One region of the Mesorhizobium sp. M0189 genome, then DNA from elsewhere that is predicted to be linked to it. Evidence: riboswitches for the same ligand, from Rfam matches in the RefSeq annotation. Region 1 holds a riboswitch; the other holds the start of a gene.
The links. Region 1 has a riboswitch for cobalamin ahead of NKJ09_RS11385 (ABC transporter ATP-binding protein). Riboswitches for the same ligand answer to the same signal wherever they lie in the genome.
Positions count from the first base shown of each region.

Region 1 (7,188 bases):
ATCGTGCGCGGTAGCCTAAGATCGAGGACGATCTTGGCAATCGGGATCTTGCCGGCCGGACCGGACACGATGTCTCCGTCCAGCCCGGCGGCATGTCCGAGCGCAGCAATCACGTCGCTCAACGCGATGACCGTCGATCCATAGGCAATCGACAGCAGAGCAAGAGCGGCAATCGCTGCTGCTCCTGCTGTCATCGCCAATTCGAACGCTCTCTGGCGCAAGCTCAGAAAGCTTCCGGGTGCATCGCCCTGGCGATCTTGCCGATCGCCTCGATGTTGGCAGGCCCAGGCGTCAGTTCGGCATAGCGCAGCGCAATGAAGTGCTCATTTTTGACCGCCTCAGTCTCCTTCATCGCCGGATGAGCTTTCAGGAAATCGAGCAGTTTTCTGTAGCCGCCGTCCTGGTAGTCGAGCAGGATAAGAAATTGCGGATTGCGGGCCGCCACCGTCTCCCAATCCGTATTGCCCCAGCTCGTCGGCATGTCGGCCATGATGTTGTCGCCGCCGGCTGCGGCGATCATGGCGCTGGGGATCGCGAACTTGCCTGATGTGAAGGGTTTGTCTTCGCCGGAGTCGTAAAGAAACACACGCGTTCCCGTGCGGTCGCCGATCTTTGCCGTGATATCGGCGAGCTGCGCCTTCCAGTTCGAAACAAGCTTTCCCGCCTCCGCCTCCTTGCCAAAAATCTTGCCCAGCTTTTCGACATCACCATAGAGCAGGTCCATCGAGGCGGCGGGGCGGTTCTGGTCGAGATGGACGCAACTTTCCGTCAGCACCAGCGTCTTGATACCGTGCGGGGCCAGCGTATCGGGCGTCACCTCGCCGCCAGGCTTCATGCCGTAATACCAGCCGGCGAAGAAGAAATCGGGCTCGACGGCGACGAGGTTTTCGATGGTCGGGTATTTCGGCGCGAGTTCCGGGATCGCGCCCTGCTCGGCCTTGAATTCCGGACCGACCTTATACCATCCGGTGATGCCGGTCAGGCCGACGATCGATGGTTGCAGCCCCAGCGCGAAGGCCATCTCCGCCATGTTCAGATCTTGGATGACGGCGCGCTTCGGCGCGGCGTCGAACGTCAGCGGCGTGCCGCAGCTATCAACGGTTACCGGGAAAGCGAAGGCGGTCTGGGCAAGTAGGAGGGAGGCAAAAGACAGTACGAGGCGTTTCACGGATGTTGCTCCTTGGTCAAATCGGGATGTGAAGAGGCGCGGTTCGGAACGTCGAAGTCCGTGAGTTCGCGGTCTTCGGTGGGATGGCGCAGCCAAAGCACGTCAACGCCGAAAATCTCGCGGATCAACTTCTTGGTCAGCGCCTCGCGCGGACTGGCAAGTGCCTGCAGGCGGGCCTCGTTCATCACCGCGACCCTGGTGGCAAATGGCGTGACAAGCGACAGATCATTGAAGCACCGCCACGACGGTCATGCCAAACTGCGATACGAGTTCGAGAAGGTCGCTGCGGGCGCGCGGATCGAGATGATTGGTCGGTTCATCGAGGAACAGGATTTTGGGCTCCTGGGCGATGGCGCGCGCCAACTGGGCGCGTTGCCGCTCGCCACCGGATAGCGAGCCGATCGTGCGGCCGAGCAGCGGCAGCAGGCCGGTTCTGCGAAGTGCTTCAATGACGATGTCGCGTTGCTCGCTCCTCCGTCGCAAGCCGGCATGCGGGACGCGCCCAAGCTCGACGTAGTCGATCACGGCAAGCCGCGGATCAGGCTGGTCGGTCTGGCCAACGACCGCCATGTGCAGTGCCCGCTCGGCGGCCGAAAACCTCTCCAGCCGGCGTCCGGAAAATCTCACATCTCCCGCGCTTGGCCGCAGCGTACCGCATAGCATGCGCAGCAGCGTCGTCTTGCCGGCGCCGTTGGGGCCGATGATGGCGAGGCGGTCGCCCGGCGCTATCGAAAGGCTCACCGCGCTGACCAGGCACCGGCCATTCGTCGTCGCGCTCAGTTCACACGCTTCAAGAAGAGGCTGGGAGGCGTCCAACTTACCGTCACTTTCTCAATGGCGACGGAAGGAAGCTGGACGGACCGGCCGACAAGACCGATGTCCACGTCTCCTCCCGGCACACCCCGTCCGGTCAACTCATGCTGATGGCAGGTCTCCTGGCTCGCGGGTCTTTGCGCCATCCTGCCTTCCCAGCCTTGCCGGCCAGTGGCACTTCGGATTTTGCTAACCGCTTACAGTTGCGGGGGCAGCCACGGCCTCGATCCGAAGATCTCACCGTGTTCCCTTTTCACCCCTTGCCTTTCGACTCGGGGACCATCAGTCAGCCACCCTAGTTTTCCGCCAATCACAGCGCAATAAGTCTTGTCAGAAGGAGCCATATAGACCTCGTGATGTAATAACGTTACATTTAAAAGGACGTTTGCCCGCTTCCTGTCAAGCCTTTTCGCGCGACGCCTGCGACTTGCCGACGACCGTCGCTCTCGATTTGCGCAGTGCGCAATTTCGATCAAACTGCCTCCGCCAGGAAGCGGCACCATAATCTTGCCAATATAAGACATGGCCAATGTAAAGACTGGGCCATGTAAAGACTGGGCCAATGCGGAGACTGGGCCAATGCGAGGTGCCAAATGAATCCGACCGAGAAGGCGCTGTGGTTCGTCGAAAGCCATCTGCCCGAAGCAGTCTCGCTGGACGATGTCGCCAAGAGCAGCGGGGTGTCGCGCTTTCATGTGACGCGGGCTTTCGGCGCGGCTACCGGCCGTTCGGTGATGAGCTACGTCCGTTCTCGCCGACTGACCGAAGCGGCGCGCAAGCTTGGCGCCGGCGCACCCGACATCCTCTCGGTCGCGCTCGACGCCGGCTATGCCTCGCATGAGGCCTTCACCCGCGCCTTCCGCGACCAGTTCGGCACCACGCCGGAACTGGTACGCGCACAAGGCTCGCTCGACAACCTCGATCTTGTGGAGCCGATCCTGATGGACCAGTCCTTTCTCGCCACTCTCGAACCACCGCGTTTTGAGACCAGCCGGCCGTTTCTCATCGCCGGTCTCGGCGAGCGCTACAGCTGCGAAACCAGCGCCGGCATCCCGATGCAGTGGCAGCGGTTCGGCCCCTATATTGGCAACATTCCTGGCGAGATCGGCGACGTCGCCTATGGCGTCTGCGTCAACGGCGACGACGCCGGCAATTTCGACTACATCGCTGGCGTCGAAGTGTCCGATTTTTCGGACCTGCCGAGGGAGTTTTGGCGTGTGCGCGTGCCGACGCAGAAATACGGCGTGTTCGCCCATCGTGACCATATCTCGACCATCCGCCGCACGGTCAACACGATCTGGAACAAATGGCTGCCAGCCTCTGGGCACGAGATCGCCGATGCGCCGGAATTCGAGCGTTACGGCCCCGAATTTGATCCGCGCAGCGGCAATGGCGGGCTGGAAATCTGGATACCGATCAAAGGGTGAGGCACGGCAGGCCGACGCCGAAGCGCCGGAAGCGCTGCTACAGTTCCAGGTTCCAGTTCTGGCCGACCAGATCCCTGCCGAAGGAATGGTGGAACTCCTCGTTGGTCAATTTAAAGCCCACAGACTCATAGATGTGGCGGGCGGCGGCGAGCACGTCGTTGGTCCACAGCGTCAGTGTCCTGTAACCCGTGGCGCGGCAAAAGCCGATACATTCCTCGACCAGCCGCTTGCCGATGCCGAGACCTCGCGCCGAGGGCTCGACGTAGAGCAGGCGCAATTTCGCCACCGCGTCCGACTGGCGCACGACGAAGACGGAGCCGACGACCTCGCTTTCCCGCTCGGCGATCCAGCTGCGTTCCCATTTCGGATCGAAGGATTTGACGAATGTGCCGAGGATTTCAGCGACCAGCGCCTCATAGGTTTCGTCCCAGCCATATTCCTGCGCGTAGAGCAGGCCCTGGCGATGGATGATCCAGCCGATGTGGCCGACCTGCAGAGGCCGCAGCGTGTAGGGAATGTTGGGTTCGGCGGTCGCGCCCAGCAGACGCTGCACCGTCTGCATGGCCTTGACCAGCCTGTCCTGTTCGGGAACCGAAAGCCGGTCGAGCAATGCCGCGACCTGGTCGTGCGAGCCCTGGTTCAGCGGCGCGAAAGTCTGCCGCCCGGCCTTGGTCAGGGCGATCGACGAACGCCTTGCATCCGCCTCGATCGTGGCGCGCTCGACCAGATGACGTTCCTCGAATTTCTTCAGCAGCCGGCTGAGATAACCGGGATCGAGGCCGAGATCGCGCCCAAGGTCCGTGGCGGTCAGGCCATCGCGATGCGCCAGTTCATAGAGCACCCGCGCCTCGGTCAGCGAGAAGGTGCTTTTCAGCAGCCCTTCGTCGAGCAGCCCGATCTGGCGGGTATAGAAGCGGTTGAAGGCTCGCACCGCGTCGATCCGCTCCTTGCCTGGGTGATGATGAATGGTCATGGCATCCTCCTGCCGGTAAGATCAGCCATTTAGTTGACTTGGTCAAGTATCTGTTTGAAGCATCCGTTTGAAGCAATTGTTCTGATGATGCTCACCGGGCGCCTTGACTCGCGCGAGTTGCCAGACTATTTCAGCGCCACGTTAGCACTCCCCCAAGATGAGTGCTAACCATGTCCGGCGCCGCCGGACGGAGGAACTGTTCTCACCATTCTCATCGAGGAATAAAAAATGGCAAAGTCGAAGTTCCGCCCGCTTCATGACCGCGTGGTCGTTCGTCGGGTCGAATCCGAATCCAAGACCGCGGGCGGGATCATCATCCCCGACACGGCGAAGGAAAAGCCGCAGGAAGGCGAGATCATCGCCGTCGGTTCCGGCGCCCGTGACGAAGCCGGCAAGCTCGTCCCGCTGGACGTCAAGGCCGGCGACCGCATCCTGTTCGGCAAGTGGTCGGGCACCGAAGTCAAGCTCAATGGCGAAGACCTTCTGATCATGAAGGAAGCCGACATTATGGGCATCATCGGCTGAATATCGGCCTCACCCTCATTTAAATCTTCGGGCTCAATCCAAGCCCCTGCCAGGAGCTAAAAATGGCTGCCAAAGACGTAAAATTCTCCCGCGACGCTCGTGAGCGCATGCTGCGCGGCGTCAACATCCTCGCCGACGCGGTGAAGGTCACGCTCGGCCCCAAGGGCCGCAACGTCGTCATCGACAAGTCGTTCGGCGCACCGCGCATTACCAAGGACGGCGTCACCGTCGCCAAGGAAATCGAGCTTGAAGACAAGTTCGAGAACATGGGCGCGCAGATGGTCCGCGAAGTTGCTTCGAAGACCAACGACATCGCCGGCGACGGCACCACGACCGCGACCGTTCTGGCACAGTCGATCGTCCAGGAAGGCCACAAGGCGGTTGCCGCCGGCATGAACCCGATGGACCTCAAGCGCGGCATCGACCTCGCCGTCGCCGACGTCGTCGCGACGCTGATCAAGAACGCCAAGAAGATCAAGACCTCGGAAGAGGTTGCCCAGGTCGGCACCATCGCCGGCAATGGCGACGTTTCGGTCGGCTCGATGATCGCGGAAGCGATGCAGAAGGTCGGCAATGAGGGCGTCATCACCGTCGAGGAAGCCAAGACCGCCGAGACCGAGCTCGAAGTCGTCGAAGGCATGCAGTTCGACCGCGGTTATCTCTCGCCCTACTTCGTCACCAACGCCGAGAAGATGGTTGCGGATCTGGAAGACGCCTACATTCTTCTCCACGAGAAGAAGCTCTCCAACCTGCAGGCCATGCTGCCGATCCTCGAGGCTGTCGTGCAGACCTCGAAGCCGCTGGTCATCATTTCGGAAGACGTCGAGGGCGAGGCCTTGGCCACGCTCGTCGTCAACAAGCTGCGTGGCGGCCTGAAGATCGCCGCCGTCAAGGCGCCTGGCTTCGGTGATCGCCGCAAGGCCATGCTGGAAGACATCGCTATCCTCACCGGTGGCCAGGTCATCTCCGAAGACCTCGGCATCAAGCTCGAGAATGTCGGCCTGAACATGCTCGGCCGCGCCAAGAAGGTGTCGATCTCCAAGGAGAACACCACCATCGTCGACGGCGCCGGCAAGAAGGCCGAGATCCAGGGCCGCGTCGCCCAGATCAAGCAGCAGATCGAGGAGACCACCTCGGACTACGACAAGGAGAAGCTGCAGGAACGTCTCGCCAAGCTGGCGGGCGGCGTTGCCGTCATCCGCGTCGGCGGTGCGACCGAAGTGGAAGTCAAGGAAAAGAAGGACCGCGTCGATGACGCCCTCAACGCGACCCGTGCGGCCGTCGAAGAAGGCATCGTTCCCGGCGGCGGCGTCGCACTGCTGCGCGCTTCGCTGAGCATCAAGGCAACCGGCGCCAACTCCGACCAGACCGCCGGCATCAGCATCGTGCGTCGCGCGCTGCAGGCTCCGGCCCGTCAGATCGCGGCCAACGCCGGTGCGGAAGCATCGATCGTTGCCGGCAAGATCCTTGAGAACAAGGGCGCGACCTTCGGCTACAACGCCCAGACCGGCGAATATGGCGACATGATCGCCATGGGTATCGTCGATCCGGTCAAGGTTGTGCGCACGGCTCTGCAGGACGCGGCCTCGGTCGCCGGCCTGCTGGTCACCACCGAAGCCATGATTGCGGAGGCTCCGAAGAAGGAGTCGGCTGGCGGCGGCATGCCTGGCGGCATGGGCGGCGGCGGCATGGGCGGCATGGGCGGTATGGATTTCTAATCCAACCCATCAGCCTTCATGTACGGAAAGGGCGGCCGAGAGGTCGCCCTTTTTCGTTGATGGGACGGAGGATGAGAGGCGGTCCGATTCCAAAGCAAGCGGAAGCATACCCCTGACCGTTTCTTCGGCGTCGGCGCAGAACGTGAATTGCAGAGCTGGAGCGTCGGCCCTTCGGCAGGGCTCCGCGCTGGCCTCGATGCCGTGGAAGCGCGAAACGTCAATGCGCCGTGACTGCGATCTCTTTCGCCGGCAATGCCCCCTCAATCAGCGCCGCGACCTCATCGGCTACCGCCAGCACCGGGGCGCGGTCGCGGGTGGCGCGTGCGATCACCATCAGCCCTTCCAGCGATGATTCGACCAGCAGCGCCAGCGCGTGCGCGCGGCGCTCGGGCACCCCTGCCCTGACGAAGGCCGCCCTGAGCAGGCCTATCCATTGCTCGAAGGCCGACCGGCACAACTCAGCCAACTCCGGCATGTCGGTCGGCGAATCCAACACCACGGGCGCGATCGGGCAACCGAGCGTGAACTGGTTGTCTTCCAGCATGCGCGCGACCGATTGGTAGA
Region 1 covers NZ_JAMYSW010000005.1:93,925-101,112, forward strand. Annotated here, with positions in the region: partial or broken gene NKJ09_RS11370 (FecCD family ABC transporter permease) at 1-194, opposite strand, end outside; gene NKJ09_RS11375 (ABC transporter substrate-binding protein) at 224-1,168, opposite strand; gene NKJ09_RS11380 (hypothetical protein) at 1,165-1,353, opposite strand; gene NKJ09_RS11385 (ABC transporter ATP-binding protein) at 1,394-1,909, opposite strand; cobalamin riboswitch at 2,077-2,280, opposite strand; gene NKJ09_RS11390 (GyrI-like domain-containing protein) at 2,575-3,408, shown strand; gene NKJ09_RS11395 (bifunctional helix-turn-helix transcriptional regulator/GNAT family N-acetyltransferase) at 3,446-4,381, opposite strand; gene groES (co-chaperone GroES) at 4,610-4,906, shown strand; gene groL (chaperonin GroEL) at 4,969-6,624, shown strand; gene NKJ09_RS11410 (TetR/AcrR family transcriptional regulator) at 6,842-7,188, opposite strand, start outside.

Region 2 (7,188 bases), on a different contig from region 1:
CTGGCAGCCGGGCTGGTCATCCAGCAAATCGGCCCAAGGCCACGCCAGAATTTGCGCAGAGAGGCGGAGCAGGCGGGATTGCTGTAGGTGGCGAGCCAAGAACCAGCTGCCCACCCTCCTTAATCCAGCCCGAGCCTTTTCTTCAGTTCCGCATTCTCCTTGCGGAGACGATCGGCAAGCAGGCTCTTTAGCCGCTTGTTTTCTTCCTCGAGCGCGACGAGATCCTTCAGCCCGTCACTGTCCGCCGCCGGCGCCGCCGCCTTCTTCCAAAGATAATATGTCTGTTCCGAGATGCCGGCTTGCTTCACCGCGCTCTTGAGAGTAGCGCCGCCGCCGATCGAGGTCTCGATCTGCGCCAGCTTCTGGGCACGATCCTTCGCGGAGTAGCTCTTTCGGCCTGTTCGCGCTGACGGCGGTGCTTCAGTGGTCGCGGATATCGGCTTGGCGCCCTCCTTGCGGGCAGGCGCGCTCGCCTCAGCTTCTGGCTTCCTCGACCGCCGCGCTCTCGTCTTCGGTTTTGGCGTTTCCGCTTTGTCTGCCGGTTCGCTATGAACTACTGCTGACTCGGTTTCCAGGGGATTGGCCATGAAATGCTCCACTCGAGGTTTGTGCAAAGGTTCAGCATCAAGGGCCACTACAGTAGAGTCAACAAGCTGACGATTTAACGGCTCGACTTCGTTTGTTGTTTCGGCCATCGCCGCGGCGATGTCGAAATTGCCCCAGATGGAACGTGCGGATTTTTCATAATTGCGCTTTTGTTTGACTTCCACGGTGAATGGTCGCGTCTGCCGCCTCATAGTTCCTTCCTGAATAGGAGAATGAAGTCGCCGCTCGAATTTTTGGCGCTTCCTGCTTAGCGCGGAGCATTATCGTATAGCCGCTCAACGGGCAAGTGATGCCGGTCTTCGATGGCTGACCCATCTGGGGAGATTTGAGCGGCTTCGCGCGTCCTGCGCATGCCTGTAAGGCCGCCAAGTTTTCTGGGTTAGCAGGCGCGCCACTGTGGCAGCTTGGCTTGTACGGCGAGGCCATGGTCGAGTGAGGCGAACCAAATCCAGCCCCGCGGTCGATCCCGAAGCTTCCACAATGGCGAAGAGAACATCTTCACTCGTTCCTTTTCAGCACAAGACCTTCCGTTCGCTATGGTCGGCTGCACTCGTTTCGAACCTTGGCACCCTGGTGGAAGGTGTGGCGGCGGCTTGGCTGATGACCAGCATCGCCACCTCCCATGGAATGGTGGCGCTCGTCCAGTCATCGACCACCCTCCCCTACATGATCTTCTCCCTCGCGGCGGGAGCGCTCGCGGACAACTTTGACCGTCGCCGGATCATGTTGACTGCGCAACTGCTGATGGTCTGCGTATCCGCCTTCCTGGCGTTCCTGACCTATGCGGGGGAAATGACACCCTGGATCCTTCTGGGTCTCACCTTCCTGATCGGCTGTGGTTGGGCACGATCCCTCTTGGCAAGCCTCGATGGGGGATATCCTGCCTCGCGAACACCTGCCTAGCGCGGTTGCGCTCAACGGCATGAGCTACAATCTCATGCGCAGCATCGGGCCGGCGATTGGCGGCCTAATCGTGGCCACAGCCGGTGCGGCCTTCGCGTTCCTCTTTAACGTCTTTTGCTACTTCGCTCTGATCGCTGCGCTGTTGCGGTGGAAAGCGGTACGGGCACGACAAGCGCTGCCGCGGGAGGCTTTCGGCAGTGCGATGGCGGCGGGCTTCCGTTACGTGCTCTTGTCGCCGAACCTTCTCAAGGTGATGTGCCGGAGTTTCATTTTCGGCCTCACCGCCGTTGTCATTTTGGCTCTCCTGCCGTTGGTCGCTCGCGAACAGATCAAAGGGACCGCAGTCACCTACGGCGTGATGCTCGGCTTCTTCGGCCTGGGAGCGATTTGCGGCGCGCTCCTCATTGGGCGGGTCCGAGAAGTTCTCTCCAACGAATGGGTCATTCGCGGTGCGTTCTTTATACTGGCGATCAGCTGCTTCTTTCTGGCATGGAGTGAGCACGTTTGGCTGAACTGTCTCCTCCTCATGCCGGCCGGTGCGGCCTGGATTCAATCATTCTCGCTGTTTAACGTCACAGTGCAGCTTTCGGCGCCGCGGTGGGTGGTTGGACGCGCCCTGTCTCTCTATCAGACGGCCACATACGGCGGCATGGCGGCGGGAAGCTGGCTTTGGGGCGAACTGGCGGATGTCCAAGGTGTTTCGGGAGCCTTCCTCGTCGCCAGCGTGGTTCTTGTGATTGGTGGACTGATGGGCATCGTTCTGCGTCAGCCGGATTTCGAAACGCTCAATCTGGATCCGACCAACAAGTTCAGCGAACCGACGCTGCAACTTGATCTGCGGCCACGAAGCGGTCCGATCATGGTGATGGTCGATTATCGTATCGATCAGAGAGATGTCCCAGAATTTCTCAGTGTGATGACATCGTGGCGAAAAGCCCGGCTGCGAGATGGCGCCAGACAATGGGCGTTGCTGCGTGACCTGGAAAAGCCCGAACTATGGACCGAGTGCTATCATGTGCCAACCTGGGTCGAGTATGTTCGCCACAACAACAGGCAGACCCAGGATGACGCCGAAATCGTTGCGCGCCGGGAAGCGCTGCACCGTGGCGATTGCCCGCCCAAGACGCATCACAAGATCGAACGCCAAACCGTGCGCGTGCACGACGATTTGCCGCTCAGGCCTCATTTGGACAGGACTTGAGCTGGCCCGTTGGTTTGAGCCGGTTACCTTCAGCCGGTGGGCTGCGAACAAGCAGGTCGAGACATTGGCCTCGATCACTTCGCAACACGCCGCTGCGCCGGGCCTCGGGTGCTCCCCTCGAAATCATTGTGTCGTATCACCGAGGGCATCACGGCCAACAGCTTCCTAGGCAACAGCCTCGCCATTGAGCCGAATATGGTCGCGAGCAGATCACCGACGAAGCGGTCGGAACCTCGGAGCCGAAGTTCGATGCCGAGGTGGCGTTCGCATGATGCGCGAAGCAGCACCACGGCGCTTGCCGGTATGTTTGCGCCCGGCAGCCGACGAACTCCTATCCTCCCGGACCGCTGTGCGTCATTGCTTTGATTTACCGGCCGCTCAAGGCTTCCACAGTTTTCGCTTTCGAGGCGACCTTTGGCAACATGCCAACCGAAATTTAACATAACGACATAAACATTTCTTTATGCGGCATTGACAAAGAAGCGAGCTGCTGTAATTGTCTCCCGTGTCGTGGTTCTCCGTACGGCGGTGCCGCAGCGGAGCTAAGAGGGAAGCCGGTGCGATGCCGGCGCTGCCCCCGCAACTGTTAGCGGCAAGCTAACCCCACTCATGTCACTGAGGCGAATAGCCTTGGGAAGACGGGTAGAGGCTATGACCCGCGAGCCAGGAGACCTGCCACGGCGAATTACGTCCATGGGCGGGGTGTCTCGGTGGCCGCTGCAGCCTGGCGTTCGTGCCGGCCTGCTAGCGCCTTCCTTGTCACCGACGCCCCAACCATCGGGGTATGGCATGACTGTCTCTCAGCAAATTCCTGTAGCAACGCTCGGCGTGCCGCGCTTCGGTCGTCGGCGAGAACTGAAGTTCGCGCTTGAAAGTTACTGGTCCGGAAAATCTTCCGCCGCCGACCTTCTCACGACGGCGAAGGCGCTCCGTGCCGCTAGCTGGGAAGAGCAGCACGATCGCGGCGTGTCGAAAATCCCGTCGAACGACTTCTCGCTTTACGACCATGTGCTCGACACCGCAGCCATGGTCGGCGCCCTTCCGTCTCGTTACGCCTGGAATGGCGGCGAGGTCCCACTCGACATCTACTTCGCTATGGCGCGCGGCAACCAAGGTCAGACGGAGGATTGTGGGCACGGTGGTCACCAGCATGCGGCTCATCGGCCTGGTGTAACCGCGATGGAAATGACCAAGTGGTTTGACACCAACTATCACTACATTGTGCCGGAACTAAACGATGATCAAACGTTCGCTCTTTCGTCGACGAAGCCGGTTGATTACTTCCTCGAGGCTAAAGCCCTCGGCATTCACACACGCCCAGTCATCCTTGGACCGGTCACCTTCCTCAAGCTGGCGAAATCGCCTGCCGAGGGATTCGATCCCATCGCGCTCCTGCCGCGGCTGCTGCCCGTCTACGAGCAACTCCTGCAGAGGCTGAAGCTGTCGGGAGCCGATTGGGTGCAGATCGATGAGCCAGCGCTTGTCCTCGATCTGAACCCGAACGAACGAGCTGCGTTCGAATTCGCCTATGGCCAGCTGTCGAAAGCCGCGCCCGAGCTGAAGATCATGCTGGCTACCTATTTCGGGCCGCTGGGAGACAATCTCCAAACCGCGGTTTCTCTGCCCCTGGCCGGGCTGCATATTGATCTCGTGCGCGCTCCCGAGCAGCTGGAAACGGTGGGTCGGCTCGCTCCGAAAGATCTGGTGCTCTCGCTTGGCTTGATCGATGGCCGCAACGTCTGGCGTGCGAACCTGCCCGCCATTCTCGACCGCATCAAACCGATCGTCGCCGGCTGGCCCTTGGACCGCGTCGAAATCGCGCCTTCCTGCTCGATGCTGCATGTGCCGATCGACCTGCGCATGGAGACGGAACTCGACGCGGACATCAGGTCGTGGCTCGCCTTCGCGGCCCAGAAGACCGACGAGTTGGTGTTGCTGGCCCGGGCCCTGTCCCAAGGCAGGGATGCGGTGGCAGGCGCGTTGAAAGCGTCTGCCGAGGCTGCCGCCACTCGCGTGACATCCACGAAGATCCATGACCCGCTTGTTGAGGGGCGGATCGCCAGCATTGACGACAGCATGAAACGACGAGAGAGCGCTTTTGCCGAGCGCTGCAGAGTCCAGGCCGGCACGCTCGGGCTGCCGCCGTTCCCGACGACGACCATCGGGTCCTTCCCGCAGACGCCGCAGGTACGCAGGTCGCGGGCCGCTCATGCGAAGGGCCAACTGAGCTATGTCGACTACGAGAGCTTCCTGAAGAAGGAGATCGAGGCTGCAATTCGCTGGCAGGAAGAGATCGGGCTGGACGTGCTGGTGCACGGTGAGTTCGAACGAAACGACATGGTACAGCATTTCGGCGAGCAGCTGTCCGGCTTCGCCTTCACCCAGCATGCCTGGGTACAAAGCTATGGGTCTCGCTACGTGCGTCCCCCCATTATCTTCGGCGACGTATCGAGGCGCAATCCGATGACGGTGCGCTGGTGGCAATTCGCCCAGTCGCTTACGGAAAAGCCTGTGAAGGGAATGCTCACGGGCCCAGTGACCATTCTCAACTGGTCTTTTGTTCGCGACGACGTACCCCGCTCCGAAGCCTGCCGCCAGATCGCGCTCGCCATCCGCGACGAAGTGACGGATCTCGAAATGTCCGGCGCAAGGATGATCCAGATCGATGAGGCCGCCTTTCGCGAAGGATTGCCACTGCGCCAGTCTGACTGGAAAGTCTATCTCGACTGGGCTGTCGAATGCTTCCGGATCGCTTCAACGGGTGTAAAGGACGCGACTCAAATCCATACCCACATGTGCTATTCGGAGTTCAACGAGATCATCGACGCGATCGCTGGAATGGATGCGGATGTAATTTCGATTGAGACGTCGCGCTCGAAAATGGAGCTGCTGGACGCCTTCACGAGCTCCAAATATCCGAACGAAATCGGTCCCGGAGTCTATGACATTCACTCACCACGCGTCCCGGAAGTCGGCGAGATTTCGGATCTCGTCATGCTTGCCCGCGAGCGACTGTCGGATGCCCAACTGTGGGTAAACCCGGACTGTGGCCTCAAAACACGCAAATGGGAGGAGGTCCGCCCTGCCCTCATGAACATGGTTGCTGCAGCACGCGCGCTCCGGGAGAAAGTGTAGGCCGGAGGGTTTCCTGGTTGCTCACCATGTGGTGAGTTACCGGCTGCCGCATGTGGGCCGTGAATGTGCCAAAACGCGATCACATCCTTTGAAATAAGTCACTCGAGCGAGAATGTGCACTTTCCTTCGGCACGTGTATTAATCGCGCAGGAGTAAAGGGTACCGTTTTCTCCCTGTGACGTGTCGAGTTCGAAGGGGATGTGATTGGCGTCGAGACCGCTCCGGCCATGGGTTATCAGCATGCCAAGTGCACTGTTCTCGATCAGTTCGTAGAGGACTTCTCGGCTCGGTTCATCGAAATGCGCGGGTACATACATGACAGGTTCCTTCACTGGCCGCCGGGTTCGCTGTTCACCGGTTGACATCCGATGGCAAGCGTTCCAACGCGGCGGCGATCTGGCGCTTCGCTGCTGAGGGCAGAGGCAGGATGGGACGCGGGGGGTCGGCACGGCAAATGTCGAGCAATTCGGCAAGTGCATAGACGACGCGAAGGCTCGAGAACTCCTTGAAGAGGCTCCAGAGCGGCGCAAGCGTGGCATCGATCCGTCGCGCTTCGGCCGCATCGCCCTGTTGCGCCGCCGTGACGATCTTCACGCAGACCTCGGGCAGGATGCCGGCGAGGACGCTGTACCATGTGTCGGCGCCGGCGATCATGGCCTCTGCAGCGTTCCAGTCGCCGCTGTAGCCGATCGAGAACCCTTCCGGCACAGTGCGCCTCTGGTCGGCCAGATGGCTCTTGATCGCATCGCCCTTGTCTGTCGGATTCTTGATAGCGACAATCCCACCCACCTTTGCCAGGCGGCTGACGAGTGCTGGGGTGAAATGGAAATGCGTCGTTCCTGGATTGTCGTAGACGACGATCGGCAGGCCGCTCTCGCACGCCACCGTCGAGAAATGTTCGAACACCTCGTCATCAGTGAGCGGGGTGTAGGAGGCGGCCGCAAGCAGCCCCGCGGCAGCTCCAAGGGCCTTGGCGTCCTGCGCGAACCTCACTGCTTCATCGGTGCGCAGCGCGCCCACACCCACCAGGAGCGGCATTCGCCCGGCGATTTCGTCCAAGGTCTCGGCGAGCGTCCGTCGCCGTTCCTCGCGCGACAGATACATATAGGTGCCGGTGCTGCCGAGAAGACCGATGGAGTCGACCTGAGCGGCGCCAAGCCGAGCAATCAGCCTGCGCAGAGCAACGGTATCGACGCGGCCGTCACGATCGGCGGGCGTGATGGGAAACGCGGAAAGACCGCTCAGGAATGCCATGGCAAGGCTCCAGGTTTGTGCGTGAGCGCAGGACTGGCCGGACGACAGGTCATCACAAGGCGTCCAGAGCCCGCCGCAGGTCGGCGATC
Region 2 covers NZ_JAMYSW010000023.1:20,055-27,242, forward strand. Annotated here, with positions in the region: gene NKJ09_RS28365 (adenosine kinase) at 1-87, shown strand, start outside; gene NKJ09_RS28370 (transposase) at 120-797, opposite strand; partial or broken gene NKJ09_RS28375 (MFS transporter) at 1,087-2,710, shown strand; cobalamin riboswitch at 3,205-3,404, shown strand; gene metE (5-methyltetrahydropteroyltriglutamate--homocysteine S-methyltransferase) at 3,500-5,845, shown strand; gene NKJ09_RS28385 (FMN-binding negative transcriptional regulator) at 5,944-6,162, opposite strand; gene NKJ09_RS28390 (dihydrodipicolinate synthase family protein) at 6,197-7,099, opposite strand; gene NKJ09_RS28395 (trans-sulfuration enzyme family protein) at 7,152-7,188, opposite strand, start outside.
Region 2: another riboswitch for cobalamin. It lies ahead of metE (5-methyltetrahydropteroyltriglutamate--homocysteine S-methyltransferase); the one in region 1 lies ahead of NKJ09_RS11385 (ABC transporter ATP-binding protein).